3 regions of the Kitasatospora sp. NPDC093102 genome follow, and region 1 is predicted to be linked to each of the others. Evidence: riboswitches for the same ligand, from Rfam matches in the RefSeq annotation. Region 1 holds a riboswitch; each other region holds the start of a gene.
What was found. Region 1 has a riboswitch for S-adenosylmethionine ahead of thrC (threonine synthase). Riboswitches for the same ligand answer to the same signal wherever they lie in the genome.
Positions count from the first base shown of each region.

Region 2: another riboswitch for S-adenosylmethionine. It lies ahead of AB0O11_RS04750 (aminotransferase class V-fold PLP-dependent enzyme); the one in region 1 lies ahead of thrC (threonine synthase).
Region 3: another riboswitch for S-adenosylmethionine. It lies ahead of AB0O11_RS25790 (IclR family transcriptional regulator); the one in region 1 lies ahead of thrC (threonine synthase).

Region 1 is NZ_JBFBFA010000060.1:3,686-14,049, reverse strand. Features, by position in the region: gene AB0O11_RS36130 (hypothetical protein) at 1-513, opposite strand, end outside; gene AB0O11_RS36125 (PadR family transcriptional regulator) at 510-863, opposite strand; gene AB0O11_RS36120 (hypothetical protein) at 928-1,554, shown strand; gene AB0O11_RS36115 (hypothetical protein) at 1,577-1,762, opposite strand; gene AB0O11_RS36110 (hypothetical protein) at 1,784-2,140, opposite strand; gene groL (chaperonin GroEL) at 2,243-3,865, opposite strand; gene AB0O11_RS36100 (cold-shock protein) at 4,188-4,391, opposite strand; gene AB0O11_RS36095 (MoaD/ThiS family protein) at 4,929-5,207, opposite strand; gene thrC (threonine synthase) at 5,244-6,539, opposite strand; SAM riboswitch class I at 6,556-6,691, opposite strand; gene AB0O11_RS36085 (glucosyl-3-phosphoglycerate synthase) at 6,840-7,850, shown strand; gene AB0O11_RS36080 (trehalose-6-phosphate synthase) at 8,173-9,639, shown strand; gene otsB (trehalose-phosphatase) at 9,626-10,364, opposite strand, start outside.
Region 2 is NZ_JBFBFA010000002.1:302,039-312,402, forward strand. Features, by position in the region: gene AB0O11_RS04710 (Ig-like domain-containing protein) at 1-421, shown strand, start outside; gene AB0O11_RS04715 (GntR family transcriptional regulator) at 621-992, opposite strand; gene AB0O11_RS04720 (ubiquinol-cytochrome c reductase cytochrome b subunit) at 1,096-2,757, opposite strand; gene AB0O11_RS04725 (Rieske 2Fe-2S domain-containing protein) at 2,754-3,806, opposite strand; gene AB0O11_RS04730 (c-type cytochrome) at 3,815-4,624, opposite strand; gene AB0O11_RS04735 (heme-copper oxidase subunit III) at 4,812-5,432, opposite strand; gene AB0O11_RS04740 (hypothetical protein) at 5,830-6,255, shown strand; gene trpD (anthranilate phosphoribosyltransferase) at 6,374-7,450, shown strand; SAM riboswitch class IV at 7,562-7,680, shown strand; gene AB0O11_RS04750 (aminotransferase class V-fold PLP-dependent enzyme) at 7,733-9,115, shown strand; gene AB0O11_RS04755 (Lrp/AsnC ligand binding domain-containing protein) at 9,119-9,400, opposite strand; gene AB0O11_RS04760 (rhomboid family intramembrane serine protease) at 9,397-10,227, opposite strand.
Region 3 is NZ_JBFBFA010000024.1:8,016-18,379, forward strand. Features, by position in the region: gene AB0O11_RS25780 (BTAD domain-containing putative transcriptional regulator) at 1-1,586, opposite strand, end outside; gene AB0O11_RS25785 (hypothetical protein) at 1,848-2,921, shown strand; SAM riboswitch class I at 2,985-3,127, shown strand; gene AB0O11_RS25790 (IclR family transcriptional regulator) at 3,327-4,040, shown strand; gene AB0O11_RS25795 (threonine/serine exporter family protein) at 4,081-5,334, opposite strand; gene AB0O11_RS25800 (DUF362 domain-containing protein) at 5,572-7,692, shown strand; gene AB0O11_RS25805 (NAD-dependent epimerase/dehydratase family protein) at 7,701-8,768, shown strand; gene AB0O11_RS25810 (hypothetical protein) at 8,772-9,200, opposite strand; gene AB0O11_RS25815 (hypothetical protein) at 9,210-10,364, opposite strand, start outside.

The DNA.
Region 1 (10,364 bases):
GAGGGCCTCGAGGAAGTACCAGAGCGGCTGGAGGACGTGCGGGCTGCTCACCGACCACACCAGGTCGACCACGGCCGCCAGCGCCGACACCCCGGCCAGCAGCTTGGCCGCCGCCCACCGCCCGAGCAGCGCCGCGACGGCGGAGAGCATCGCCGCCCCCAGCAGCGCCCAGTAGGGCAGGAAGTGCAGCGGCCCCCAATCCCCGTGCGCCACACCGGACTCCAGGCGGCTCAGCAGCGCCTGGCCCGCCGCCAGCCCACCGGCGGCCCCGGCCACCAGCGGTGCGGTCAGCGCCGCCAGCCGCCCGCCCCGGGACGTCGAGGTCAGCCCGGTGCGCATCCGCAGCCCGTACGCGCCCAGGTCGAGCAGTTCCCGGACCTTGGCGACCGAGCCCGCCTCCGCCGTGGTGTCGGCGAAGACGACGGCCAGTTCGTCGCCGCGCTCGCGGCGGTAACGGCCCGGGTAGAACGCCAGCGCCGTCCGGACGGCGACGGTCGAATCGATCATGCTCATGCGAAGGCTCCCCTGACCCTCGGACTCACAACGGCGACGGACAGCCGCCGTTCGGCCTCGGTGGCCACGGCCCGCAGCCGCTCGGCCTCGGTGGCCAGCGCGCCGCGACCGACGTCGGTCAGCGCGTAGGTGCGCCGGGCCCGGCCGTCCACGACCTCCTCGGCGGCGACCTCGATCAGCCCCTGGGTCAGCAGCCGGTCGAGCGCCCCGTAGAGCGTTCCGGTGCGCATCTTGACCCGGCCGTCCGAGATCGCGGCGACCTCCTGGATGAGTGCGTAGCCGTGCCTCGGGGCGTCGGCCAGCGCGGTGAGCAGAAGCAGCGTCGGCTCCTGCATGGAGCGTTCTGTCATACGCCTACATATATCGCTGACCGGCACATCCCGTCCACCGGAACCAGCCACCACAATGGGCGCCATGCCGACCGAAGACCTGCTCGCCGCCTGGACCGCCCTGCTGCACCGCTGCGGGGCCGCCGTCGACCCCGAGCCGTACGGCCGGGAGCTGCTGCGCCGCTGGTCGGAGCCGCAGCGCCGCTACCACACCCCCGAACACCTGCGCGCCGTGCTGCGGCACGTCGACGAGCTGGCCGGGCAGGCCGCCGATCCGGAGGCCGTCCGCCTCGCGGCCTGGTTCCACGACGCCGTCTACCGTCCCGACCGCACCGAGAACGAGGAGCGCAGCGCCGCCCTGGCCGTCCGCGCGCTGACCGCCGCCGGACTGCCCGCCGAGCGGGTCGCCGAGGTGGAGCGCCTCGTGCTGCTCACCGTCGACCACGACCCCGCCCCCGGCGACCGCAACGGCGAGGTGCTCTGCGACGCGGACCTCGCCGTCCTCGGCGGCGCCCCCGAGGCGTACGCGGCGTACGCGGCCGCCGTCCGCGAGGAGTACGGCTTCGTCCCCGCGCCGGACTTCAGGGCCGGCCGGGCCGCCGTGCTGCGCCACCTGCTCGCCCTGCCCGCGCTCTACCGCACCCCCGCCGCCCGCGAGCGCTTCACGGCGGCGGCCCGTGCCAACCTGACGGCCGAGCTCGACGCCCTCTGAAGCGCGCACACGCGCCCGCCCGTCAGTCCCGCCGCGCTCTCAGCCGGTCCCCGGCGGACAGTCCCCCCATCACGAAGAAGACGCGCCCCATGATGGCCCACCACGCATCCTGGTCACCTCCCAGCACCTTCACCACGGCCCACCACAGTGCGAGCCCGCAGCAGCCGCCCAGCACGGCCCAGAACCAGTGCTTGATACCCCGTCCCATACCGCGCACCGTACACAGGTGCTAGCCGAGCTCTCCCACCGGAGCCACCACCGTGCCCCGCTTGCCGCACACCCAGTGCGGCTCCGGCCCCAGCTCGGGCTCCACGCTCAGCGCGTGGGGATCCCCGTCCGCCGCGCAGTCGGTGCACAGCGGCCAGCGCCCGTACGCCTCCAGCAGCGCGTCCTGGACGTCCTGGGCGACCAGCCCGAGCACGTACTCGGCGCCGTCCGGCCACTGCTCCAGCCACCAGCGGCGGTGCGTGACGGCCTGCTCCACCAGCGAGACGACGGCGGCGTCCGCCACGTCCCGCGCGGTGAGGTCGGCCAGGATCAGTGCCCGCGCGTTGTGCAGGGCGGTCTCGATGTCGTCAGCAGCCATCCGTCCATTCTCCGTCGACACGTCCGAACGCCGAAACGCCGTGTGGGCGGCCCCCGAAGGGAGCCGCCCACACGGACGAGGAATCAACCGATCCGATCAGGATCAGAAGTCCATGTCACCGCCCGGCATGCCGCCGCCGGCGGCCGCGGCGGCCTTCTCCGGCTTGTCGGCGATGACGGCCTCGGTGGTGAGGAACAGCGCCGCGATGGAGGCGGCGTTCTGCAGCGCGGAGCGGGTGACCTTGGCCGGGTCGATGATGCCCGCGGCGACCAGGTCGACGTACTCGTTGGTGGCGGCGTTCAGACCGTGACCGGCGGGGAGGTTGCGCACCTTCTCCACCACGACGCCACCCTCCAGGCCGGCGTTGGTCGCGATCTGCTTGATCGGGGCCTCCAGCGCGACCTTGACGATGTTGGCACCGGTGGCCTCGTCGCCGTCCAGCTCCAGCTTGTCGAAGGCGACACCGGCCTGCAGCAGGGCGACGCCACCACCGGCGACGATGCCCTCCTCGACGGCGGCCTTGGCGTTGCGGACGGCGTCCTCGATGCGGTGCTTGCGCTCCTTGAGCTCCACCTCGGTGGCCGCGCCGGCCTTGATGACGGCCACGCCGCCGGCCAGCTTGGCGAGGCGCTCCTGGAGCTTCTCGCGGTCGTAGTCCGAGTCGCTGTTCTCGATCTCGGCGCGGATCTGGTTCACGCGGCCCTGGACCTGGTCGCTCTCGCCGCCACCGTCGACGATGGTGGTCTCGTCCTTGGTGATGACCACCTTGCGGGCGGTGCCCAGCAGGTCGATGCCGGCGTTCTCCAGCTTGAGGCCGACCTCCTCGGAGATCACGGTGCCACCGGTGAGGATGGCGATGTCGCCGAGCATGGCCTTGCGGCGGTCACCGAAGCCCGGGGCCTTGACGGCGACGGACTTGAAGGTGCCACGGATCTTGTTCACGACCAGGGTCGACAGGGCCTCGCCCTCGACGTCCTCGGCGATGATGACCAGCGGCTTGCCGCTCTGCATGACCTTCTCCAGCAGCGGGAGCAGGTCCTTGACCGAGCCGATCTTGGAGTTGGCGATGAGGATGTACGGGTCCTCGAAGGTCGCCTCCATGCGCTCCAGGTCGGTGGCGAAGTAGGCGGAGATGTAGCCCTTGTCGAAGCGCATGCCCTCGGTGAGCTCGAGCTCCAGGCCGAAGGTGTTGCTCTCCTCGACGGTGATGACGCCTTCCTTGCCGACCTTGTCCATGGCCTCGGCGATCAGCTCGCCGATCTGGGTGTCGGCGGCGGAGATGGAGGCGGTGGAGGCGATCTGCTCCTTGGTCTCCACGTCCTTGGCCTGGGCGAGCAGCTGGTCGGAGACGGCCGCGACGGCCTTCTCGATGCCGCGCTTCAGGGCCATCGGGTTGGCGCCGGCGGCGACGTTGCGCAGACCCTCGCGAACCAGGGCCTGGGCGAGCACGGTGGCGGTGGTGGTGCCGTCACCCGCGACGTCGTCCGTCTTCTTGGCGACCTCCTTGACGAGCTCCGCACCGATCTTCTCGTACGGGTCCTCGAGCTCGATCTCCTTGGCGATGGAGACACCGTCGTTGGTGATGGTGGGGGCGCCCCACTTCTTCTCCAGCACGACGTTGCGACCCTTGGGGCCGAGCGTGACCTTCACTGCGTCGGCGAGCTGGTTCATGCCACGCTCAAGGCCGCGGCGAGCTTCCTCATCAAAGGCGATGATCTTGGCCATCTGAAGTGGTCCTCCGGGACACGGTCGACTGCTCGGACCAAGGGGTGCCCGCGACGGACGGCCCTGGTGTGCGGGGGTCCATTCCCCTACCGCTCCCGGGGGCCTCACCGACCCGGTCCGCTGTCACTCTCACGCTGTGAGTGCTAACGCAATGATTAGCACTCGTGGTGGTCGAGTGCAAGCCCAATCGACAACCCGCGAGCCGTCGCCGGGGCCGCCCGGGAACGCCGACGGGCCCGTACGACACGTGTCGTCCGGGCCCGTCGAGAAGCGAGTGGTCACCAGCCGAGGGCCGCGCCGAGCTCCTGGGGTCGGAAGGGGGTCAGCCCGCCGCGCGAACCATGTCCGCCTGCGGGCCCTTCTGTCCCTGGGAAATCTCGAACTCGACCCGCTGGCCCTCCTCGAGGGTGCGGTAGCCGTCCATCTGGATCGCGCTGTAGTGGACGAAGACGTCCGCACCACCGTCGACCGCGATGAAGCCGTAGCCCTTCTCCGCGTTGAACCACTTGACGGTGCCCTGAGCCATTCCGAACTCCCCTAGTGCTGTGCTGGCCCTTCACGTGCCCGCAGGTCGCGGGCCCGGGTTGGTTTGAAGGCCGGCCCGGGGAACCCCCCCTGGGCGCAGCCGTGCACGCCGCAACCCTCCGCGCGGAGCGCCGAACGGCTTCCGGTGAGCGGGTGATTGCGTCGACCGCCGCTGAATGTATCCGGACCGAAGCCCTCTGCAACAGGGCCAGCCGCCGGTAATTCCACCGTGGCGTCAACGGACAGGACGGGCTGAATCGGGAAAATCTCGGCATTCCACGCCGGACATAGCGGACGAATTACCCAAATCCCCGCGGTAATTCTGACATCTGCCTGACATGTTTCACGGGCCGCCGCCATCGGCGAGGGGCCCCCGGGCCGAGCTCTGCGGGGGCCGAAAGGGAAACCCTGTTCCCAGCCGAGCCACACTCTACTCCGACTCGACCCGGAAATATTCCCGCCGGAATGCAAGCGGTCGCCCACGCATACGGAGAGCGGAATTCCGTACGCGTGGGCGACCGCGGGTTCTCCGGACGGCTCAGCAGCCGCCGGCCACCGCCGGGATGATCGAGACGCCGGCGCCGTCCTCGACCTCGGTCGCCAGACCCTCGGCGAAGCGCACGTCGTCGTCGTTCACGTAGACGTTCACGAAGCGGCGCAGCTTGCCGGTGTCGTCCAGGATGCGGGCCGAGATGCCCGCGTGGTTCTTCTCCAGGTCGGCGATGACCTCGGCCAGGGTGGCACCCTCGGCGGTCACCTCGGCGGCGCCGCCGGTGTAGGTGCGCAGGATGGTGGGGATGCGGACGTTGGCGCTCATGACTCTCCTTGCGGGGGCGGGGCCTGTCGGGGTGGTTCAGACGGACGCGAGGCCGGCGTCGCGGAACGAGTCCAGCGTCGGGCGGATGACGGCGGTCATCCCGGCGTCGGAGACGGCGTCCAGGGTCTTCAGGCCGTCGCCGGTGTTGATCGCGACGGTCTCCTTGGACGGGTCCAGCTGCCCGGTCTCGACCAGCTTCTTCAGCACGCCGACGGTCACCCCGCCCGCGGTCTCGGCGAAGACGCCCTCGGTCCGCGCCAGCAGCCGGATCGCCGCCACGACCTCGGCGTCCGTGACGTCCTCCACCGCGCCACCGGTCCGGCGGGCGATGTCCAGCACGTACGGGCCGTCGGCCGGGTTGCCGATCGCCAGCGACTTGGCGATGGTGTCCGGCTTGACCGGCTTGATCACGTCCCGGCCGGCCTTGAACGCGGCCGACACCGGCGAGCAGCCCTCGGCCTGGGCGCCGAAGATCCGGTACGGCCGGTCCTCGACCAGGCCGAGCCCGATCAGCTCCTGGAGACCCTTGTCGATCTTCGTCAGCTGCGAGCCCGAGGCGATCGGGATCACGATCTGCTCCGGCAGCCGCCAGCCGAGCTGCTCGCAGATCTCGTACGCCAGCGTCTTGGAACCCTCTCCGTAGTACGGCCGCAGGTTCACGTTGACGAATCCCCAGCCCTCGCCGGCCGGGTCGCCGATCAGCTCCGAGCAGAAGCGGTTCACGTCGTCGTAGTTGCCCTCGATGCCGACCAGCTCGCCGCCGTACACCCCGGCCATGACGACCTTGCCCTGCTCCAGGTCGTGCGGAATGAACACGCAGGACCGGAACCCGGCCCGGGCCGCCGCTGCACCCACCGCGCCGGCCAGGTTGCCGGTCGAGGAGCAGGACAGCGTGGTGTACCCGAACGCCCGGGCCGCCTCGATCGCGCACGCGACCACCCGGTCCTTGAACGAGTGCGTCGGGTTGCCGGAGTCGTCCTTGATGTGCAGCTGGGCGGTGAAACCGAGCTCCCGGCCCAGGTTGTCCGCCTTGACCAGCGGGGTCCACCCCGGGTTCAGGTTGGGCTTCGAAGCCACGTCGGCCGGAACCGGCAGCAGCGGCGCGTAGCGCCAGATGGAGGCCGGACCGGCCTCGATCCGCTTGCGCAGCTCCTCGGCGCCCTGACTGCCGAACTCGTAGGCGATCTCCAGCGGGCCGAAGCACTCCAGGCAGGCGAAGCTGGGGCCGAGCGGGAAGCGGGTGCCGCACTCCCGACAGGACAGCGCGGCGGCGGGGCCGAGGTCGACGGAAACGGGTGCGGCGCCGGAAGGGGTCGTCTCAGTGATAGCCATGACGGCGAGGCCTCTCTCCTCATCTTCCCCGTGGCGCGGTCGCGGCACGGGCCGGAATTGGCACCTGTCCCGCCGGGGCCTGTCGACGACAGCCGCGCGAGAAGGTTGCCGGGACGTCAACGGGCCGTTCCCTCAGTCCCTCTGGATGAGCTTGTGAAATTGTGGTGGTGCTCAACGGCGACCCCGGCGTGCAAAGGTCCGACCGCTGTACGAAGACTGTATCCGAAGGCGTCAAACCCGAACGGGACCGTCCGCCAAGCGAGATGACCCGTCCCACCCCACCCCGCCGAGGAGACCTCCGTGCCCGCCGAACCGACCCCCGAGCTCCTCCCGCAGGTGGCGTCCTGGCTGCGCCGCCGCTCCTGGAGCGCGGCCGACCGGCCGGTCCGCACCCTCCTCGCGGCCAAGGAACGCACCGGCCGCACCGTCAGCGTGGTCCTCCCCGCCCTGGACGAGGAGGCCACCGTCGGCGACATCGTCCGCACCATCCGCCGCGAGCTGATGGAACGCCTCCCGCTCGTCGACGAACTCGTCGTCGTGGACTCCGGCTCCACCGACGCCACCGCCGCCGTCGCCGCCGAGGCCGGCGCCCGGGTCGAGCACCGCGACGCCATCCTGCCCCGGCTGCCCGCCGTCCCCGGCAAGGGCGAGGTGCTCTGGCGCTCGCTGCTGGTCACCCACGGTGACATCGTCTGCTTCGTCGACGCCGACCTGCGCGAGTTCGACCCTGCCTTCGTCTCCGGCACCGTCGGACCGTTGCTGACCGACGACTCCATCCAGCTGGTCAAGGCCATGTACGACCGCCCACTGGAGTCGGAGGGCGCCGTCCTGCCCGCCGGCGGCGGCCGGGTCACCGAACTCGTCGCCCGCCCCCTGCTCAACCTCCACTGGCCGGAACTCGCCGGCTTCGTCCAGCCCCTCGGCGGCGAGTACGCGGCCCGCCGCTCCCTGCTCGAACGGCTGCCCTTCCCCACCGGCTACGGCGTCGAACTCGGACTGCTGGTCGACGCCCTGGAACTGGTCGGCCTGGACGCCCTCGCCCAAGTGGACGTCGGCGTCCGGCACCACCGCCACCAGGACGGCCAGGCCCTCGGCCGGATGGCCGCCACCATCTACCGGACCGCCCTGGAACGCCTCGACCGCACCCACCGCCTCAAGGCCTCAGCCGACCTCGTCCACCCCCACCTCACCCAGTTCACCCGGGACCCGGAGACCCGCGCCTTCACCGCCCACACCCACCCGGTGACGGCCCGGGAACGCCCCCCGATGCACACCGTTCCCGAATACGTGAAGCGCCGCACCGACGGGTGACGGCCCCGAGCAGTGCGGCCGCTGCGATTTCGCCGGTTATCCCGGCGGTTGGTTTGCGATGTCCGCCAACCGGCAACATCCCAACCGTGACTCCTCCCCCTCTCGACGAGGGGGCTTCCCACTCGACCCCTGCGGAGCCTCGCGACTCCTCCCCCATGCGAACGCGGGGGCTTCTCACCCCGGCCCGTCAGACCCTCATGACGGCCAGGCCCTGACCGCTGCGTATCGCAGGTCTCCGACTGTACGGCTGCGCCGCGCACCGCTCCGCCGTAGGCTCGGAATCCACCCCAACGGGTGAACGGGCAGACCCAGAAGAGGACTCATGGCCGATTCATCGACCAAACGTTCAGGCCAGGCCGGCACCGCCCCCGTCCTGGTGGCCTCCAACCGGGGACCGGTGTCGTTCAGCACCGCCGACGACGGCACGCTGACCCTGCGCCGCGGCGGCGGTGGCCTGGTCTCCGGCCTCTCCGCCATCGAGGACCCGAACGCCGTCTGGGTCTGCGCAGCCCTCAACGACTCCGACCGCAGGGCCGCCGCCGGGGCGCCCCACGGCCGCCTGGACCTGGCCGGCCACGAGGTCGGCGGCCAGGCCGTACGGATGCTGGACATAGACCCGCAGACCTTCGCCCGCGCCTACAACGGCGTCGCCAACTCCACCCTCTGGTTCGTCCACCACCTGCTCTACGCGACCCCCACCGCACCCGCCTTCGACGCCGGCTTCCGCACCGAATGGGCCTCCTACCAGGCCTACAACGAGGCCTTCGCCGAAGCCCTGGCCGCCGAAGCCGCCCCGAACGCCGCCGTCCTCATCCAGGATTACCACCTCTCCCTGGCCCCGGCCCTGCTCCGCGAAGCCCGTCCCGATCTGCGGATCGGCCACTTCTCGCACACCCCCTGGGCCCCGCCCGAGTACTACCGGCTGCTGCCCGACGACGTCGCCCGGGCCGTCCTCACCGGCATCCTGGGCGCAGACCGGGCCGGTTTCCTGACCGACCGCTGGGCCCGCGCCTTCGCCGCCTGCTGCGAGGACCTCCTCGGGGCGAGCGTCGACCACGACGCGCTCACCGTCACCTTCGACGGGCGCACCACAGACCTGGGCGTCCACGCCCTCGGCGCCGACGCCGACTTCCTGCGCGAGCGCGCCCACCGCCCCGACGTCGACGAACGCCTCGCCGCCCTCCGCGAGGCCGTCGGCGACCGCCGCACCATCGTCCGGGTCGACCGCACCGAGCTGAGCAAGAACATCGTCCGCGGCCTCCAGGCCTACCAGCACCTGCTCCGCACCCGCCCCGAGTGGCACGACCGGGTGGTGCACATCGCCTTCGCCTACCCGTCCCGCACCGACCTGGCCGAGTACCGGAACTACACCGCGGCCGTCCAGGACCTCGCGGCCGCCGTCAACGGCGAGTTCGCCACCCCCACCTGGCAGCCGCTGATCCTGCACGTCGACGACGACTTCCCGCGTTCCCTCGCCGCCTACCGCCTGGCCGACGTCGCCCTGGTCAACCCCATCCGCGACGGCATGAACCTGGTCGCCAAGGAAGTCCCCGTGGTCTCCGACCACGGCTGCGCACTCGTCCTCTCCCGCGAGGCCGGCGCCCACGCCGAACTCAAGGACGACGCCCTCACCGTCAACCCCTACGACGTCATCGCCACCGCCGACGCCCTGCACGCCGGCCTCACCATGAGCCCGGAGGAGCGCGCCGACCGCACCAAGCGCCTGACCGCGGCGGCCACCGCGCTCCCGCCGCAGCAGTGGTTCCTGGACCAGCTCAACGCGCTGTGAGCGCCTCCCCCAAGGCCCCCAGCAGCTCCACCACACCCTCCGGCCCGACGACCACCAGGTCCGCCCGGTCCGCCAGGTCCCGCACCGGCGCGTCCCCCACCGCGCCGGCGCACACCAGCACCCCGGCCACGCCCTCGCCACGCAGCTTCTCCACCGCGGCGAAGGCCGCCACATCCCCCAGATCGTCCCCCGCGTAGAGCACCGAACGAGCCCCCCGCTCCCGCAGGAACCCGGTCAGCGCCGCCCCCTTGTCCACCCCCGGCGGCCGCAGCTCCAGCACCAGCCGCCCGGGCTCCACCACCAACCCGTACTCGGCCGCCAGCTCCCCCACCGGCGCCCGCAGCAGCTCCAACGCCTCCTCCGGCGCCGCCGTCCGCCGGGTGTGCACGGCCACCGACCGCCCCTTGTCCTCCACCCACGTCCCCTCGGGCGCCCCCACCCGTTCCAGCACCCCCGGCAACGCCGCCCGCACCCGAGCGACGCCCGGATGCACCTCCGGCGCCGAAAGCTCCCCGTCCTCCCACCGCTCGGCCCCGTAGTGCCCCAGCACCACCACCCCCGGCAGCCCCGCGAACCCCCCGTACTCCACCGCCAACCCGGCCGGCCGCCCCGTCACCACCACCACGGCCCCCACCGCCGACGCCAGCCGCCGCAACACCCCCACCACCCCCGGATGCGCCCTCGCCTGCCCCGGATCCGCCACGATCGGCGCCAACGTCCCGTCG
Region 2 (10,364 bases), on a different contig from region 1:
GGTGGTGCTCGGCCAGGAGCGCTCGGTCCGGATGAACGGCGAGACGATCGGGATAGCCGCCGGCAGCACGGATTCGTACGACCTGGACGTGAAGTGGGCCACCCGGGTGACCTGGAGCGGCGAGTACGTCCACGCGGCGCCCTGGTCGGTCAGCTCGCAGGGGGTGGAGAACGTCAGCCACGGCTGCACCGGCATGAGCAACGACAACGCCAAGTGGTTCTACGACCACACCCGGGTGGGGGACCTGGTGACGGTGGTGAACAGCCGCGGCGCCCGGATGGAGCCCTTCGGCAACGGCTTCGGGGACTGGAACGTCGACTGGACGGACTGGGTCAAGCACAGCGCCTCCGGAGAGACCGTCAGCACCACTGCACCGGCCTCCCAGGCCCCCGCCTCGGGGATGATCCGCCCCGAGCTCTGAAGCTCCTTCCCGGGCGACACGCCCTTCTGCGGGGCGACGCCGGGGCACGCACCTCGCCACGTTGTCGTCGGTCGCCAATGGCCCCCGGCCTTCGGCCGGGAGGTGCCCCCACCGCAGACCTCCTCCGCCTTGCGATGCACGCACCCCAACGCCGCCCCGCCCGCCCTCCGGGCGGACGACGGGAGTTCGGCGACACGCCCTAACCCTCCGGGTAGGCCAGCCGCAGCGCGGTGTCCACGGCGGCCAGGGCGTCCGCGTGGGAGACGCCCAGGCGGCTCGCCCGGGCGGCGTACTCGGCGGCGGCCTCGGCCGCCAGCCGGTGGGCCGCGTCCCCGGTGGCGGCGATCAGCGTGCCGCGCCGGCCGTGGGTCTCCACCACGCCGTCCGCCTCCAGCTCGCGGTAGGCCCGGGCGACGGTGCCGGCGGCCAGCCCCAGCTCCTCGGCCAGGGCCCGGACGGTAGGCAGCCGCAGTCCGGTCGGCAGCTCGCCGGAGCGGGCCCGCTCGGCGATCTGGGAGCGGATCTGCTCGTACGGGGGAGTGGCCGAGACGGGGTCGACGGAGAGCTGCACGGGGGCTCCTGGTGGCGCGGGCGGGTACGGGAAAGCCCGAGGGCCGCCGACCAGAAGAACTCTGGTCAGCGGCCCTCGGGGTGACGCGGCGGTGCCTACGGGATCAGTGGTGGCCGTGGCCGCTGGTGATCTCGTGGTGCTCCTCGGCGGTCGGCTTGGGGATCTGGCTGCCCTCGCCGTAGAAGCCGCGGGAGAGCTTGGCCCGGGTGCGGGTGAGGACGCCGGCCTTGCGGGCCACGCCGTTCTCGTCCGCCTGGGCCGGCAGCTCGACCGGCTGGTTCTGGTCGTGCGCGGTGAGCTTGTACAGGTCCTTCTGCGGGAGCTGGGCGTGCACCTCGATGAACTCGCCGTGCGGCAGGCGCTTGATGACACCCGTCTCGCGGCCGTGCAGCACCTTCTCCTTGTCACGGCGCTGGAGACCGAGGCACCAGCGCTTGGTGATGATGAAGACGACGACCGGGACGACGAAGAAGCCGACGCGGACGAAGTAGGTGACCGAGTTGATCGACAGGTGCAGGTGGGTGGCGAACAGGTCGTTGCCACCGGCCATCAGCAGGATCAGGTAGAGGCTGATCCAGGCGGCGCCCAGGGCGGTGCGGACCGGAGCGTTGCGCGGGCGGTCCAGGATGTGGTGCTCGCGCTTGTCGCCGGTGATCCAGCCCTCGATGAACGGGTAGGCCGCGATCGAGACCAGGACCAGCGGGAAGATCGCCAGCGGGACCATGACACCCAGGTTGAGGGTGTGGCCGCCCCAGACGCTGATCTCCCAGCCCGGCATGACACGGATCAGACCCTCGGAGAAGCCCATGTACCAGTCGGGCTGGGCGTCCGTGGAGACCTGGTCCGGGCGGTACGGGCCGTACGCCCAGATCGGGTTGATCGTGGCGATCGCCGAGATGACGGCGATGAGGCCGAACACCAGGAAGAAGAAGCCACCGGCCTTGGCCATGTAGACCGGCATCAGCGGCATGCCGACGACGTTCTTCTCGGTCTTGCCCGGGCCCGCCCACTGGGTGTGCTTGTGGTAGAAGACCAGGATCAGGTGCGCCACCAGCAGGCCGAGCATGATGCCCGGGATCAGCAGCACGTGGATGGTGAAGAACCGCGGCACGATGTCGTGGCCGGGGAACTCGCCCCCGAACAGGAACATCTGGACGTAGGTGCCGATCAGCGGGACGGCGAGGATCGCGCCTTCCATGAAGCGGATACCGGTGCCCGACAGCAGGTCGTCCGGCAGGGAGTAGCCGAAGAAGCCGTCGAACATGCCCAGGACCAGCAGCAGGAAGCCGAAGACCCAGTTGATCTCACGCGGCTTGCGGAACGCGCCGGTGAAGAACACGCGCATCATGTGCACGAGCATCGCGGCCACGAAGACCAGGGCGGCCCAGTGGTGGATCTGACGGATCAGCAGGCCGCCGCGGACCTCGAAGCTGATGTCGACGGTGGAGGCGTAGGCCTCCGACATCGGGATGCCCTTGAGCGGCACGTACGAGCCGTCGTAGACGACCTCGGCCATCGACGGCTTGAAGAACAGCGTCAGGTAGACACCGGTCAGGATGATGATGATGAACGTGTAGAGGCAGATCTCGCCCAGCATGAAGGACCAGTGGTCCGGGAAGATCTTCCGCAGGTTGGCCTTGGCGAGGGAGTAGATCCCCAGCCGGCCGTCAGTCCAGTCAGCCGCGGCCTCCCACTTGTTGGCGGGCTTGGCGCGCGTGCTGGAGGGCTTGGCGGCACCGGTGGTGGTGCTGCTCGCGCTACTCATCGAGCACGCTCCCAGTAGCTCGGGCCGACGGGCTCAGCGAAGTCGCCGGTGGCGACCAGGTTGCCCTTCTCGTCAGTGATGATCTTCAGCTGCGGCAGCGGGTGGCCGGCCGGGCCGAAGATGACGCGAGCGCCGTCCGCCAGGTCGAAGGTCGACTGGTGGCAGGGGCAGAGCGCGTGGTGGGTCTGCTGCTCGTACAGGCTGATCGGGCAGCCGACGTGGGTGCAGATCTTGGAGTAGGCGAGGATGCCCTCGAAGCCCAGCTCCTTGGACTTCTCGTCCTTGATGTCCTCGGGCGCGATGCGGACCAGCATCAGGGCGTCCTTGGCGATCCGCTGCTGGAAGTCCTCGCTGTGCGTGGACAGGCCCTCCGGCATGGCGAACGTGAGCGAGCCGACGATGATGTCCTCGGGCTTCATCGGCTGCATGGTGTTCATGTTGATGAGCTGCAGCGGCTTGGCCTCGGTCGCCTCCTTCCAACCGGTCTCCTTGAGCTTCTTCTCGGGAAGCGGGCCGAGGTCACGGAGCAGGACCACGCCGGAGAGCGGGACCAGCGCCATGGAGCCGATCAGGGTGTTGCGGATCATCTTGCGGCGACCGAAGCCGGACTCGGCGGCACCGGTCCTGAACTGCTCGATGACGTCGGCGCGGACCTCGTCGGAGGCCTCGATCGGGTGACGCTCGGACGGCATCTCGACGTCCGACATCAGGGTGCGGGCCCAGTGGACCGCGCCCGCGCCGATCATGAACAGCGCGACGCCCAGGGTCAGGCCGAGCGCGAAGTTCAGGGCGCTGACGTGACCGAGCGGGAAGATGTAGACGATCTGGTCCGGGTCGATGGCCACGTACGAGGCGATGAAGCCGACGGTGGCGAGCATCGAGATCACGAACATCAGCGAGACCTGGCGCTCGGCGCGCTTGGCGGCCCGCTCGTCGATGTCGGTGCGACGGGGCTCGTGGGCCGGCAGGCCCGGGTCGGCGAACGGGCTGCCGTGGTCGGCCACCTCGCCGGCGGAGCCGTGCGGCTCCGGGAGCTTCTCTTCTGACATGTCGTGGCTCATGACTTCTTGGCCTTGGTGGTGTGGGCGGCGACCCAGATCGCGACCGCGATGAGCGTGCCGAGGCCGAAGATCCAGCCGAACAGACCCTCGGTCACCGGACCGAGGCTGCCCAGGGTGAGACCGCCGGGGTTGGGCTCATCGTTGGTGGTGTGGCGGACGAAGGCCACGATCTGCTTCTTCTGCTCCTCGGGCATGGTGGTGTCCGGGAACGACGGCATGTTCTGCGGGCCGGTCTGCATGGCCTCGTAGATGTGCTTGGCGTCCACGCCCTCGAGCGACGGGGCGTACTTGCCCTTGGTCAGGGCACCACCCTGGCCGGCGAAGTTGTGGCACTGGGCGCAGTTGGTGCGGAACAGCTCGCCACCCTTGGAGATGTCCTCGGGGTTGGTCGAGGTGAACTGCTCCTCCTTCGGGATCACCGGGCCGGGACCGAGGGAGGCGACGTAGGCGGCGAGCTGGTCGATCTCGGCCTGCGAGTAGATGTTCTTCTTGCGCGGGACCTGGGCGCCGGGCTGCTGGGCCGGCATGCGGCCGGTGCCGACCTGGAAGTCGACAGCAGCGGAGCCGACGCCGACCAGGCTCGGACCGTCACTGCTGCCCTGGCCGTTCAGGCCGTGGCAGGAGGAGCAGCCCACGGCGAAGAGCTTCTTGCCCTCATCGATCGCGAGCGACTGCGCGGCGACGTCGGCCTGCGCCTTGTCGGCGGGCGCGAACGCGGCGTACAGCCCCCCGGTTGCCGCCAGGGCGAGAAGTAGGACGACCAGCGCCGCCAATGGGTGGCGCCGTCGTGCGGAGAGCTTTTTCACGGAATAACCCCGGTGTCAGGATCTGGTCGACTGGTGGGTGCACCCGGCGGCCGGTCTGGCCGGCACGAGGCTGCCCGTCTAGGGCTGCGCGCGCGGTCGGTCGGTGGGAGCGTCGGCACCGGCAGAAGCGGCCCGTCGCCGGTGAGGGCGGGGGCCGCTGCCGGTGGCCAGCGACCTGATCAGCTGGTTACTTGATCAGGTAGATGGTCGCGAACAGGCCGATCCACACGACGTCGACGAAGTGCCAGTAGTACGACACGACGATCGCGGCGGTGGCCTGCTCGTGCGTGAAGCGCTTGGCTGCGTACGTCCGTCCCAGGACCAGCAGGAAGGCGATCAGACCACCCGTCACGTGCAGCCCGTGGAAGCCGGTGGTCAGGTAGAACACCGTGCCGTACGGGTCGGAGGACAGCGAGAGGCCGTCCTTCTTGACCAGCTCGGTGTACTCGAAGACCTGGCCGCCGATGAAGACCGCGCCCATGGCGAACGTGAGGATGAACCACGCCCGGAGCTTCTTCACGTCACCGCGCTCGGCGGCGAACACACCGAGCTGGCAGGTGAGCGAGGAGAGCACCAGGATCGTGGTGTTGACCGAGGAGAAGGGCACGTTGAGGGCGTGGGCCTTCTCGGTCCAGAACTCCGGCCCCTTGACGGAGCGGAGCGTGAAGTACATCGCGAAGAGGGCCGCGAAGAACATCAACTCGGAACTGAGCCAGACGATCGTTCCGACGCTGACCATGTTCGGCCGGTTGACCGATCCGTGCGCGTGCCCGGTTTCTACTGCTGTTGCTGTCGCCACGACGGACATTATGTCGGTCCCTTATTCCGTCTTCACGCCGGGGGGTGTCCCTCGGAGTGTCCGGTGCGTGCGGTATGCCCGCTTGGGGGTCGACGGGGTGTCCGGACGGGGGCTGAGCAGCGGGGTGTCCCTTTTCTGATGGTTCCTCGGAGGGGCCCGCGACCCCCTTGCCCGGCGCGTCGTTGCACGGTCGGAGTAGCCGCGGGAGGTAGGGGAGAGGGCCTCGGGTCGGCCGTACGGGTGGACTGGGCGAGGTCGGGTGACGGGCCGTCCTCCGGGCGGGTGAGCCCGGGGCGCGGGGGCTCGGGAGAGGAACGTGCGCGAGGGGGACTCGGCGGAGGGTGATCGGGAGTAGCATCCGGATCAGGCGAACGTGGTCCGGATCACACTTGAGGGAGCAGGGCCCATGGCGTACACGACCGATGAGACGCTCACCGTCCTCGTCTACAGCGACGACCGCAACACCCGCGAGCAGGTGCTGACGGCGCTCGGCCGCCGGCCCGCCGAGGATCTTCCGGAACTGTCCTACCTGGAGTGCGCGACCACCCCCGCGGTGCTCAAGGCACTGGAGAAAGGGGGAGTGGACCTCTGCGTGCTGGACGGCGAGGCCGTTCCGGCAGGCGGGCTGGGTCTCGGGCGCCAGCTCAAGGACGAGATCTACGGCTGTCCGCCGGTGCTGGTGCTGATCGGGCGGCCGCAGGACTCCTGGCTCGCCGCCTGGAGCCGGGCCGACGCCGCCATCTCCCACCCGGTGGATCCGGTGGCGCTGGCCGAGGCGGTCGCCACCCTGCTGCGGACGCGGCTGGCGAAGCGGACTCCGGCAGTCCGCTGAAATCCGCGCAGGCAGTTGGGAAATACAGGGGTAGAAGCGGCCCCTTCGCTCGATAGGCTGGCTCCATCCGTACGGACGTCCCCCTGTGGTGGGGAACCGACAACAGCTGGAGTCAGCCATGGTGAACGTGAACCCTGCGAACGGCGGTAGCGACCCCGCGCAGGTGGTCCGCACCTGGCCGGACCTCCTGGCGGCACTGTTGAAGGGGGACGACCTCGACCGCTCGTCCACCGAGTGGGCGATGGACCGGATCATGAGCGGCGAGGCGTCCCCGGTGCAGGTGGCCGGGTTCATGATCGCGCTGCGGGCCAAGGGCGAGTCGGTCGAGGAGATCGCCGGTCTGGTCGACGCGATGTACGCGCACGCCGAGCCGCTGGAGATCCCCGGTCCGGCGGTGGACATCGTCGGCACCGGCGGGGACCGGGCGAAGACCGTCAACATCTCCACCATGTCGGCGATCGTCGCGGCGGCCGCCGGCGCCAAGGTGGTCAAGCACGGCAACCGGTCGGCCTCCTCCGCCAGCGGCTCCTCGGACGTGCTGGAGAAGCTCGGGGTGGCTCTGGACATCTCCTCCCGGCGGGTCGCCGAGGTGGCCGAGGAAGTCGGGCTCACCTTCTGCTTCGCGGCGAAGTTCCACCCCTCGATGCGGCACGCGGCCACCGCGCGGCGCGACCTCGGGGTGCCGACCGCCTTCAACATCCTCGGCCCGCTGACCAACCCGGCCAAGGTCACCGCGCACGCCATCGGCTGCTTCGACACCCGGCTGTCCGGGCTGATCGCCGGGGTGCTGGCCCGGCGGGGCGCGACGGCGCTGGTCTTCCGCGGCGACGACGGGCTCGACGAGCTGACCATCACCACCACCTCGCAGGTCTGGCTGGTGCGCGACGGAGAGGTCACCGAGAGCACCTTCGACCCGCGGGACGTCGGCATCGAGCTGGTCGGCATCGAGGCGCTGCGCGGGGCGGACGCCTCGTACAACGCCGAGGTCGCACGGCGGCTGCTGGCGGGGGAGCACGGGCCGGTGCGGGACGCCGTCCTGCTGAACACGGCGGCGGCACTGGTCGCGCTGGACCTGGGCGACGCACCGCTCACCGAGCAGCTGGCGGCCGGCATGGAGCGGGCCGCGAAGGCGATCGACTCCGGCGCCGCGCAGGACCTGCTGCGGCGCTGGTCGGAGGCCACCAGCCGGATCTGATGCGGCCGTTGGGGAGCCCGTGCCGGTACGCCGGCGCGGGCTCTTCTCGTGCTGTCCGGATGCTGGATGGCCGTTTGACCACCCGCTGGACGAGGCCTAGAGTCTTCGCCAGGTCATGAGTGACAGCGTCAAGCCCCAGCTGGCTGTCCGGCAACCCTCCGTCCGTGGCGGGGTGCCCTGGGTGAGGACCGGGTCGCCACGGCAAACCGTCCGTGCGACAAGCGCGGACGCCCGACGACTGGCACTCCCGGGGTCCCCATACCCCTGAAGGAGTGCATCCTCATGTCCGTCTCCACCGAAATCTGCGCCCCGCTCGCCGTCCTCGGCGCCGACGTCGAGGTCCCGCTCGCCAGCGGTGAGAGGGTCGGCTACGCGGCGCTCGACTACGCGGCCAGCTCGCCGGCGCTCCAGCGGGTGTGGGACGACGTCGCCGCCTACGCGCCGTACTACGGCAGCGTCCACCGCGGGGCCGGGTACCTCTCGCAGCTGTCCACCGACCTGTTCGAGCAGAGCCGCCGCACCGTCGGCGAGTTCCTCGACCTGCGCGAGGGCGATCAGGTGGTCTTCACCCGGGCCACCACCGACTCGCTCAACCTGCTGGCCGCCGCCGTTCCCGCCGGCACCCGGGTGTTCGCCTTCGAGACCGAGCACCACGCCTCGCTGCTGCCCTGGGCGCACGCCGGACTGGACGTGACCTACCTGCGGGCGCCGCGCTCGCGGGCCGAGGCGGTGGCCGCGCTGGACGCCGCGCTCGCCGAGGCGCCCGAGGGCCCCAAGCTGCTCTGCGTCACCGGCGCCTCCAACGTGACCGGCGAGCTGTGGCCCGTCGCCGAGCTCACCGGGACCGCCCACCGGCACGGCGCCCGGGTGGTGCTGGACGCGGCCCAGCTGGCCCCGCACCACCGGGTCTCGGTGCGCGAGCTGGACGTCGACTGGATCGCCTTCTCCGGCCACAAGATCTACGCGCCGTTCGGCGCCGGGGTGCTGGCCGGCCGGGCGGACTGGCTGGACGCGGCCGAGCCGTACCTCGCCGGCGGCGGGGCGACCCGCACGGTGGCCCGGGAGACCGACGGCTCGGTGGCCGTGCAGTGGCACACCGGCCCGGCCCGGCACGAGGCCGGCTCGCCGAACGTCATCGGCGCCTACGCGATCGCCTCGGCCTGCCGGGCGCTGACCGAGGCCGGCTTCGACGCGCTGGAGGCCCGCGAGCAGCAGCTGATCGCCCGCCTGACGGCCGGGCTGGCCGAGATCCCGCAGGTCAAGGTGCTGAACCTGTTCGGCGCGGACTCTCCGCGGGTGGGCGTGCTGTCCTTCGTCGTCCGGGGCTGGAACAGCTCGCACTTCTCGGCCGCGCTGTCCGCCGAGTACGGTATCGGGGTGCGCGACGGCCTGTTCTGCGCCCACCCGCTGGTGCGCACGCTGCTCGGGGACGAGGCCCCGGCTGTCGAATCGACGTGCGGCGCTCCCGATCCCTCCCTGCCGGGCGAGCGCAGCCTGAACGCGATCCGGGTGAGCTTCGGCGCCGGGACGCCGGACGAGCACGTGGACCGCTTCCTGACCGCCGTCCGGGAGCTGGTCACGGACGGCGCGGCCTGGAACTACCGCAACGAGGGCGGGCGCTGCGTCGCGACCGCGCAGATCGACCGGGGTCGGCGTGAGGGCTGATCGCTACTCGTCCAGGCCGAGGGCGAAGGCGGCTTCCAGGTCGTGCTGGGAGTAGGTGCGGAAGGCGATCTGGGTCTCGGTGTGGGCCACACCCGGGACCTTGTTGAGCCGGCCCGGGATGACCTCGGCCAGGTCGTCGTGCCGGCGCACCCGCACCATCGCCACCAGGTTGTAACCCCCGGTCACCGAGTAGACCTCGCTCACGCCCTCGATGGCGGCGATGGACTCGGCGATCTCCGGGATGCGGTCGACACTGGTCTTGATCAGGACGATGGCGGTGATCACAGTTCGAGCTCCTTTGTGGGGTGCCGCCAGCGTATCGGGCGTCGGCCCGGTCGTCGCGGGGGGTGGCGGACCACGGTGCAGGCGTAGAGGAACCCGGCCGAGAAGCCGATCACATGGACCAGGTAGGCCACTCCCGGGCCGGCCGAGTGCATCGACCACCACTGGAGGGCGAACCAGAGGCCGAGCACCAGCCAGGAGGGGAAGCGCAGCGGCAGGAAGAGCAGCAGCGGGACGAGGGTGGTCACCCGGGCCCGGGGGTGGAGGCGCAGGTAGGCGCCGAGGGCGGCGGAGATCGCCCCGGAGGCGCCGATGAGCACCCGGGTGGAGTTCGGCGAGTGCGCCTCGGCGAGTGCGAAGCCGTACGTGGTCAGGCTGCCGGCGGCCAGGTAGAAGACGGCGTACCGGGCCCGGCCCAGCCGCCGTTCGACGGTGGGGCCGAAGACCTGGAGGAAGAGCAGGTTCCCCAGCAGGTGCAGCCAGCCGGCGTGCAGGAAGAGCCCGGTGAGGACGGACAGGGCCGGGTGCTTGCCCGGGGTCGGGGTGGTCGGGCAGCCGGGGACCGGGTCGTGGGCCTCGGCGAGCTGTTCGGCGGTCAGCGGCCGCCCGGCCAGCACCTCGGCCGGGACGGCACCCCAGCGCTGCTCGTACCGCTGCTCCGCGCAGACCTGGGCCTGGCCGGTGCCGTACAGCGGGTTGAGCCCGGCGGCCGGGCCGAGCAGGAAGACCAGGGTGTTCAGCGCGATCAGGGCGTAGCTGACCGCCGGGACGGTCGCCGCCGCCGGGCGGCCGCCCGGGGCGGCGGTGTGGTCGGGGGCCGCGAGCGCCATGCGGCCAAGCATCCCTCCGGGCGCCGCGGGTGACACGGCGGTTTACGGCAGGTGGACTAGCTCGGGTGTTCGAGCGACCGGTGGTCGCGACGGTTGCCCCAGGCAATAGGCTTGGGGCGGGCATTCCCGCCTCCCGC
Region 3 (10,364 bases), on a different contig from region 1:
GCCAGCCGGCGGCCCAGCGTCTGCACCGTCCAGCTCGGCCGGGCGGCCAGCCTGGCCGCCACGATCCGGACCGCGAGCGGGAGGTGGCCGCAGACGAGCAGCAGCTCCCGGGCGGCCTCCGCCTCGGCGGCCAGCCGCTCGGCGCCGATGGTGCGGCCCAGCAGTTCGAGCGCCTCCTCGGGTTCGAAGACGCCGAGGTCGGCCTGGACGGTCGCGGGCAGGCCGGACAGCCGGGTGCGGCTGGTGGTGAGGACGGCGCAGCCGACCGCGCCCGGCAGCAGCGGTCTGATCTGCGCGGTGTCGTGGACGTTGTCGAGCACCAGCAGCAGCCGCCGGCCGTCCACCACCGAGCGGAACAGCGCCGAGCGGGCGTCCAGCCCGTCCGGCACCGCGTCGGCCGGCACGCCGAGCGCGACCAGGAAGCCGCTGAGCACCGCCTCCGGATCGGCCGGAGTGGCGTCGGCGCCCCGCAGGTCGACGTAGAGCTGCCCGTCCGGGTAGGCCTCGCGGACCCGGTGGGCGACGTGCAGGGCCAGCGCGGTCTTGCCGACCCCGCCCATGCCGACCACGGTCGCGATCACCAGCGCCTGCTGGCCCGGCGTGCCGAGGGCCCCGCCCAGCCGCTCCACCAGCACCGTCCGGCCGGTGAAGTCGGCCGCGTCGGGCGGAAGCTGGGCCGGTCTCGGGGTCGGTGCGGCGGCCCCGGCCGGGACGGTGGCGGGCACGTCCGGCACCGCGGGTCCGGCGGGCGGGTCCGGCGACTCGACCCCGGGCACGGCCGGCTCCGCACTGCCGGCGAGGAGCGCGACGGACGGCGTCGGAGCGGCGAGCGACGGGTCGCCCTCCAGGATGCGCTGGTGCAGCAGGTCCAGCTCCGCCCCGGGCGCCACCCCCAGTTCGGCCAGGAACAGCTGGCGCGCGCCCCGGAACACCGCCAGCGCGTCCGCCTGCCGCCCGGCCTGGTACAGCGCGCGCATCAGCAGCCCGTACGCCCGTTCGTGCAGCGGGTGCTCGGTGGTCAGCGAGGTCAGCTCCGGAATGCACCGGGAGTAGCGCCCCAGCGCCAGGTCCAGGGCGATCCGCTCCTCCAGCAGGGTCAGCCGCAGTTCCTGGAGCCGCTGGCGCTGCCGCTGCGCGAACGGACCGGGGATGCCGGCCAGCGGCTCGCCCTGCCACAACTCCAGCGCCTGGTTCAGCAGGTCGCGCGCCTGCTGCGGCTCTCCGGCGGCCGCCGTGCGCTCGGCCTGCGCGGCCAGCTCCTCCGCCTGCGCCGCGTCCACCGCGTGCTTGGGCAGCACCAGCCGGTAGCCGTCCCCGACCGAGGTCAGCACGGCCGGCGCGTCCGGCTCCTCGCCGTGCAGGACCTTGCGCCACCGCCAGGCGTAGGTGCGCACCGTCGTCATCGCGGTGCCCGGCGGCTCCTCACCCCACAGGGCGTCGATCAGATCGGTGGCGCTCGCACCGTGGCCGGGCCGGAGCAGCAGCACCGCCAGCATGGCCTGCTGCTGGGGGCTGCCCACCTTCAGCACGGTCACGCCGCGCTGCGCCCGCATCAGACCCAGGACCGAGAACCGGAAATCATCCATTCCTGCACCTGCCCGCCTCATGTGCTCGCCCCCGCCCGCGCACGTGCCGCCCCCCGAATTGATGAGCCCCTATCAACCCACGGCACCCGGTGGGATGTCGAGGGATCGTCGACCCGGCGGTGATCCGGTGTTGATCGGCCGTCACCACAATCGGTGGTGTGGCGCCCGCAGTCGGCCCGGCACCAACCGTCGGACCCGCCACGTCCCCGGCCGCCCGGCCGCCGTCCGGGCGACCACCACGGCTCACGGAGGCGGACGCCCATGAACACCGACCTGCTCCACCGGCTGCTCGACGTCGACCCGGTCGCCGGACCGGTCGAACTGCTCCACCGTGCCCGCGGCGAGCGCCACCTCCCGTACCTGGTGCTCGCCGCGCTCGCCCGGGACGGCGTCCGGATGGGCGAGCACGCCCGGGCCGAGCTGCGGCGCGCCCGCGACCGGGCCGACTGTTACGCCGGGATCGCCCGCGAGCTCGCCGACGCCACCGGGGTCCGCCCGATCCGCGACCTGCCACTGGCCGGCTACTACCCGCCCGACCTGCCCCGGCCGCTGGGCGGGCTCAGTCTCGTCAGCCCCACCGAGGCCACGCTCTGGCAGGCGGTCAACCGGCTGGTCACCGACCACCCGGTGGAGTCCGTGGAGGTCACCCTGCTCGGCGAGCGGCCCCGGCACACCACCGTCACCCTGCGCTGGCCGGCCGAGGACCCGCTGCTCGACCCGTGGTACCAGGTACGGGTCGCGACCGCCGCGCTCACCGGCGACCTCGCCACCGTCCCGGTCCGCCCCTACCTGGCCGCCGACGACCACGTGGAGTGCCTGATCGCCCTCGCCGAGGAGGGGCTCGGGCGCGCCTTCCTCGCGGGCGACGTGATCGACGTGGCCCACCTCGCCGGGCAGCCCTTCGAACCCGTCGAGACCGCCGCGGTGGTCGCCGCCTACCGGCTCGCCCCGGAGGCCGCGGCCCTCCTCGACCTCGCCGCCGAGCACGTGTCGCTGGGCTCCCTGCGGGACGTGCGCACCGTCCTGGAAGCCGAGGTCGCGCCCGAACTCCGCCGCCGCCGGACCCTCGCCCACCCGCTCCGGCCCCGCCACGGCACCCTGTTGCGCCGCACCGTCATCCGGCACCGCTGGGACGAGGCCCTGCTGCTGCCGGCCGGCGCCGCCACCCTGCTGCTCACCCCGGTCGCCGACTACCTGCTCGGCCCGGAGGGCACCCGGCCGACGGCGCCCGAACGCACCGCCGCCCTCGCCGCCCTGCGAGCCTGGGACGAGACCGCCCCCGGCAGCCCGGACCCGGCCCGGTGCACCGGCCTGTCGGAGCCGCGCCACCGCTGAGCGACCGCAGGCGTGGGTGGGGGGCTTGGCGGCCGGCCCGGGGAATCTTGTATGGTTCCTGGCGAATCATCCAGAGGGGTGGAGGGACCGGCCCTACGAAGCCCCGGCAACTCCCCGGTCGACCCGGCGTCCGAAGTACGCGCCGTGCCGTCCGGGATCAGTGCCAACTCCGGCCTGTCGCCACTGTGGCGCGGGAAAGATGAGGAGACACGGTGCTCTCTGTGCTGTCCTTCGCCCGGGCGCTTCCCGCCCCGGCGCTTTCGCGTACCCGTCTCGTGCCCGGCGCAGGCAATCGGCCGACTTCTGCGGCCCGTCCTCGCTGACCACCCCCGGCTCCCCGCCAGGAGCCGCCGTGAGCAGCGCCCACCCGCTGCTCCCGGGCCTTGAGACTGGAGTACCCCACCCATGGAGAACACGAGCGGCGTCGGCGTGCTCGACAAGGTCACCTCGATCCTCGGCATCCTGGAGGCCGGTCCCGCCACCCTGGGCGGCCTCGTCGCCGCCACCGGCATGGCGCGGCCCACCGCCTACCGGCTGGCCGTCGCCCTTGAGCACCACCGCCTGGTCACCAGGGACATGCAGGGCCGGTTCATGCTCGGCCCCCGGCTCGGCGAGCTCTCGGCGGCCGCCGGCGAGGACCGGCTGCTGGCCGCGGCCGGATCGGTCCTCACCCAGCTCCGGGACGTCACCGGCGAGAGTGCCCAGCTCTACCGCCGGCAGGGCGAGGTCCGGATCTGCGTGGCCGCCGCCGAACGTCTCACCGGCCTGCGCGACACGGTTCCGGTGGGGATCACCCTCCCCATGAAGGTCGGCTCCGCCGCCCAGGTCCTGCTGGCCTGGGAGGAGCCCGAGCGCCTCCACCGCGGGCTGCAGGGCGCCCGGTTCACCGCCACTGCCCTGAGTGGCGTACGGCGCCGCGGCTGGGCCCAGTCCGTCGGCGAGCGCGAGCTCGGGGTCGCGTCCGTCTCCGCGCCGGTCCGCGGCCAGTCCAACCGGGTCGTGGCCGCCGTCTCGGTCTCCGGACCGATCGAACGGCTCACCCGCCACCCCGGCGCCCACCTCGCCCAGGCCGTCGTCGAGGCGGCCCACCGTCTCACCGAGGCCCTGCGCCACCCGTGACCGACCCGCCCTCTCGGGGCGCACCTCCGCTGCCCCGGGCTCAGGCCCGGGGCAGCAGGACGGTGCGGGAGGGGCGGGGTATCCGGCTGATCACCGCGCCGATCAGGGTGCCGATCGACACCCCGAACACCGCCGACACGGCTGTCAGCACGGACTGCGCGCCGTTGCCGACCTCGATCTGTGCGGTGTTCAGCAGACCGAAGGAGCCCGGCACCACGATCCAGAACGCCGGGAGGTAGAGCACCTGCCAGAGCGGACCGCCCGGCAGCCAGTGCACCAGCGTGGCCGTGGCCGCGGCGGTGACCGCGCCGGCCAGGCCGCCGATCGCCGCGCCGTGCGCCGACCCCACCACCACCTGGACCGTGACGCTCGCCGCGATCACCACGACGATCCACGGCACGGCCGAGGGCGGGGTGTGGACGTTGACCACCACCCCCGCGACCGCGAGCGCCAGCCCCAGGGCGATCACCCACCAGCTGGGCTTGGCCACCTGCACGTTGGCCAGCGCGGCGGCCGGCATGCCGGCCGCGGTCGCGGCCGCGGCCACCCCGGCGAGGAACAGCGCCAACTGCACCGCGCCGGACACCAGCCGGGCCGTACCCGCGCTGGCCGCACCCGCGGCGATCTCCGACAGCCCGGTGACGAGCAGCCCGCCCGGCAGCAGGATCGCCAGCGTGGCCACGATGGTCCGCAGCGGACCGTCCAGCAGCGAGGCCCGGGCGAGCAGGAGGACCAGCAGCGCGACCAGGAACCCGGCCGTGACGGGCAGCAGCGGCCGCAGGTACGGCAGCCGCCGGGCGAGCACGGTCAGCCCCACGACGATCAGCGAGCCGAGCCCGGCCGCCAGCACGTTCGCCGCCGCCGGCTGCAGGAAGAGGCAGACCCCCACCCCGACCGGCAGCGCCCCCAGGTCCGCCACCCACGCGGGCCGGCGGGCCGGTGCCCGCCGGATCCCCTCCAGCTCGGCGAGCGCCCGTGGCCCGTCGAGCTCGCCCGCCCGCAGCCGGTGCACCAGGTGGAGGACGTCGGCCGTCTGCTCGAACCGCAGGGCGGCGCCGACCGGCTGGAACCGGGTGGCCTCGTCCGCCCCCAGGGCGACGAACAGCCCGTTGGTCAGCGCGGCGACCCGCACGTCCGGAGCCCCCATCGACCGTCCCAGTCCGCGGAGTTCCTCCTCGACGTCATGGACGGGCAGGCCACCGCCCAGCAGGGCTTCGCCCAGTTCGAGCAGCAGACGGCGGAGCGGGTCGGGCGGGGCTTCGGTGCCCCTGACCAGGAGAGACGTGCTTGGCATGGCAGGTATCGTCCCATCCCGCCCGATTCGGTCCGACTGTGCCCCGGTCTGTTCGGTTTCCCGCCGCGCGCACGCCGTCCGCCGGCGACGGCCGGCCCGGGACACGAGCGCGTGTCCCGGGCCGGCATCCGACCCCCGGCCAGTAGCATCCCTTCAAACCTCTTGGGGATGCTTTCCGGCGAATCGGCGACGGTTCGACCGCACGCAGGAACACCGTCCGCCGGCGTTGGGGGAGATGTGACCGTCGTCGCCGCCGTGGCCCGCTCCACCCGGGTCCGGCCGCTCTCCGCCGCCGACCTGCTGGCGGAGGCGGTCGCCCGGGCCGGGCTCTGGGAGCGGCTCGCCGAACGGGCGCACGGCGACCCGGGGACGGTCGCGGTGCTGTTGACACCGGGCACCTCCGCGTACGGCGATCCGGCGACCGCGGTCAGCGCCGCCCTGGTGGAGCACCTGATCGACCTGCTGCACGACCGCGGCTACCGCGACGCCACCGTCGGAGCCGCCCGCTGCGGCCCGGACACCTGGCTGGCCGGCCCCGGGCTCCCCGAAGCCTGCCGCCGACTCGGCTACGGCGGGCGCACCCCGCAGGGCAACGCCTACCGCGTCGTGGACCTGTCGGAGGAGGTCGGGCCGGCCGGGTTCCCCGACTCCTCCGTGCTGCACGGCAGCGGCCTGGCGCGCAGGTGGCTGGACGCGGGCTTCCGGATCAACATCGCGAAGAACAGCACCCACCCGGAGTTCGGCTACGCCCTGTGCCTGGCCAACCTGTTCGGCGTGCTCCCGCAGGACGACAAGCACCACCACTACCGCGCCCGACGGGACGGCGCCGAAGTCGTCGTGGACCTGCTGCGCTCCCACCCGCCGGACTTCCACCTCATCGACGCCGTGGTGAGCAGCCACGGGTGCGCCGGATCGCACGTCGGCAGGCCCCTGCGGACGGATACGGTGATCGCCGCACCGGACGGCGCGCTGGCGGACCTGGTCGGCGCGCTGCTCATGGGCGTCGACCCCGTCTCGTCGCCGCTCAACGCGCGGGTGCTCAGCGACCGGGGCCTGCCGGACGCCTACCGGATCGACGGCGACCTGACGCCCTACCAGGGCTGGCGCAACCCGCCGAGATCGCTGGTCGAGGCGGTGCGCCGACTCGCTCCCGACGGGCGGGCCCACCGGCTGTTCAGCGTCGCCGCCTGGCACGTGGCCCCGGGCACGGCCGAGGTCACCGACCCGGCCCTCGCCCGGCTCTCCCGGCTCCTCACCTCGCTGATCCGCGCCGCGGACGCGAACCCGGCCGCCGCCGCCGCCCTGTGCACGGTGGTCGGCGCGGCGGCGTCGGCCTCCTCCACCGTCCGCGCCTGGCGGACCGGGAACGCCAAGGACGGCCTCCGGCGCCGGGACGTCTCCCTCGCGGTCGACCCGGACGCCTACACCCACGAGGACTACGACCGGATCACCGACCTCCTGCGGCCACTGGAGACGGTGATCGACGCGCTGCCCGCGGACGCCTGGCAGATGCGGTGGCAGCATGTGGGCCACTCGATCCTGTTCGGCTGCGAACGCACCGTCAACGCGCCGTACCGGGAGTTCGTCCGGCGGGTCGACATCAGCCGGTCCATCAGCTACATGACCGACTACCTCGGCGGACGGGTCCACGTGGTGTCCCGCGACGCCCAGGGGCGGCCCACCCGCCAGATCGAACGCAACCTGTACCTGGCACAGCCGAACTACCTCTCGTACTACGGCGGTCCGCCCATCGACGTCTGCAAGCTGGAGTCGGTGGACTACGGGGAACAGCGGCAGCGGATCTCCTGGCGGACCGTCCGCAGCCCGAACGGGTCCGCCGAGTACGACGACGGCTCGGTGACCTTCCTCCCGGCGGACGGCGGCGGCCGCACCCGGATCGTGATCCGGGTGCGCCAGCGCTTCACCCTCCCGCTGACCTGGCAGGTGATCCGCCCCGACACCCGGCCCAAACTCAGGGACCCGCTGGTGCAGGACTCCTACCAGCGCTTCTTCATCCGCACCCTCGACAACTTCGAGGCGCAGTACGAGGGGCGCCCCTACCGGATCGGCCGGCCCTGGGAGGAGTCCGACGACCTGGAGGCCGCCGAGCTGCCCACCCAGCGGCTGACCGAGGCCGCCCGGATGCTGCGCACCGTCGCCTCGCAGGCCCTGACCGTGCCGACACCGCCGGGACGGCTGGGGCCGGACGGCTTCTGGCACGTCGCGCCCGGCGACCTCCCGACCCGCTCCCCCCTGCTGGAGGAGTTCCGCGAGTCGCTGCGCCCGGCGGTGGCCGGCTTCTGGCAGGGACTGCGCGAGGCCGCGGCCCGGGACCGGCGGTCGAGGCGGGCCCTGTGAGGGCGTGCGTGACCGGTGCCAGCGGGCTCGTCGGGTCCCAGGTGGTGCGTACGCTGCACGACGCCGGCCAGGAGGTGCGGGCGCTGGTGCGCCGCAGCAGCGACCTGCGGCCGCTGCACGGCCTGGACGTGCCCCTGGTCAACGCCGACCTGCGCGACCCGCTCAGCCTGCCGCCGGCGTTCGAGGGCTGCGACACGGTGTTCCACTGCGCCGCCCTGTTCGCCTACTGGGACACCAGCCGGGAGGAACTGGCCAGGGCCAACGTGGAGGGCACCTGCGAGGTGCTGCGGGCGGCGGCGCAGGCGGGGGTCCGGCGGGTGGTGCTGACCTCGTCGTCCATCACCTGCGGATCGTCGGGCGGACCGGTGGCCCGGGACGAGCAGTGGCTGCCCGGAGAGGAGTACCTGCCGGACTACTTCGTCACCAAACTGGAGCAGGAACGGACGGCCTTCGCCCTGGGCACCGACCTCGGCCTGGAGGTGGTGGCGGCCTGCCCGACCATCGTGGTCGGCGGCCCCGACTGGCGGCTGGTGCCCAGCAACGCGCTGATCACCCGGTACCTGGCCGATCCGCTGCGCACCACCTATCCGGGCGGCTGCAACATCGTCTCCGTCCGGGACGTCGCGGCCGGCCACGTGCTGCTCGCCGAGCGGGGCGTGCCCGGGGAGCGCTACCTGCTCGGCGGCGAGAACTGGGCCTGGCGGACCATCCACCAGACCGTCTCCGAGCTGTGCGGCACCCGTGGACCGTGGGCCACCGCCAGTCACACGGGTGCGTACCTGGCGGCGACGCTGGGGGAGATCCGCGCGGTGCTGACCGCACGGGCCCCGGCGACCACCCGGGCGGAGGCCCGGACGATGGGGCGTTTCTACTGGTACCGGCACGACAAGGCGGCGGACCTCGGCTACCGGCCGAGGCCCGCGCGCCAGGCGCTGGTCGAGGCGCTGGGCTGGCTGGTGACCAGCCCGCACCTGTCGGACCGGGTCAGGTCCGGGCTGCGGCCGCATCCGGAGGTGACGAGCGCGCGGGAGCTGCTTCCCCGCCCGCTGGAGGACGGGGGCCCGGCGCCGCGCTGACCCTCACTGCTTCGGGCTCCCGGTGCGGGGCTTACCGGCGGGCTTCCCGTCCGTTCCGTCGCCGTCGCCGGTGTCGTCACCGGTGTCGTCACCGTCCGTGGCGTCGGCGCCGTCTCCCCACGCGGTCCTGCTGAGGTGGTCCCGAAGGCGCTGCTCGTGCTCTCGGGTGACCTCTGCCATCCGCCGGGCGTAGTCGATGCCGAGCCCGCTCAGCTCCAGGGCGAACCTCAGGTCCTCGTCGGCGACGAACTTGCAGTACTCGCTGTAGACCTTCCCCCAGGCGAGCCTGCCGGTGGCCAGCCCGGCCGTCAGCTCCGCCCAGTCGCCCCACATCGTGGTCTGGAGCTCGGCGATCGTGGCCGCGGTGGACCGGAGGTGTTCCCAGCCCGCTCGAAGTTCGTCGTTCAGCTGTTCGGGGGTCTCGGGGCTCATGGCCACTCCTCAGGTCGGGTTTCCGGTAAGGACCGGCTGCGGGCTCAGCAGCGTGCTGTGGTGGAACCCCAGACGGGGATCGGTCCAGACGGGCAGCTCGGGCAGGTGGGTGCGCAGCTCCGGCATCTCGACTCGCAGCCGCACGGTGTTGGCCGGGTAGTCGTACACGGTGATCGTGTTGAGCCCCCGGTTGGCGGTGAACAGCAGGGACTGGTCGGCGGAGAGCTGGCAGGCGTAGATCCCGTCGATGAGCGTGCCGCGGGTGACCCGCAGGGCGCCGATGAAATGCTTGCTGCTCGGGCCGGGCGAGCCCCGGGTGAAGGCGTCGGTGACCTGCCGCGCGGCCTGCCGGGCGGAGCGCAACTGGGCAGCCAGGCGCGGGCGTTCGTCGATCACGCGGTACGAGGCGAAGTCGGCGAGGTCGATCATGACGATGGTGCCGCTGCCGCCGTTGCAGTAGATCAGTTCGCGGTCCGAGACGCAGACGTCCGAGTTGATGTGCGCGGGGACGTTCTGTCCGCAGGCCCAGTGGCGCAGGATCTGCCCGGTCTCGGCGTCGATCTCGTACACGTACTCCTTGAAGTAGGCCATGGCCCACTCGTGCCAGTCCCGGCCCTCCTGCGGCAGCACCCGGAAGGACAGCGCGTAGAACCGGTCGTCGCTCGGGTGGCAGGCCACGTGCCAGCAGGTCGTCGGCAGCCGCACCCGCCGGGCGACGCGCTTCTCCAGGTCGAAGACGCCGACCTCGGCCGCCTCGCCGCGGCCCGGGTGGTCCATGCCGCCGTAGACGACGTACCGGCCGGAGGCGGTGCGCTTCATGGCGTGAGGGAGTTTCAGCAGGTGGTCGCCGATGCGCTGGGCCTCGGTCGGGCGGTCGAGGTCCAGCAGCCACAGGCCGTCACCGATCGCGGTGACGCCGTGGGTACCGTCCAGCCACACCATGTGGGTGCTGCTCTTGATGGCCGCGTCGGGGGGTTCGAACCGCAGGGTGGAGACCCGCTCGCTCTCGTCCAATGACTGGACGTCGTAGAAGAGGAGCTGCTGCCCGGCGTTGCCGAGGAACCCGAACCTTCGGTCGGGGGTGATGCTGACGGCGTGGCCGCCGGAGACGCCGTCGTAGTACCGCACCCGGTAGGCGTACTCGCCGGTGTCCGGGTTGTAGCG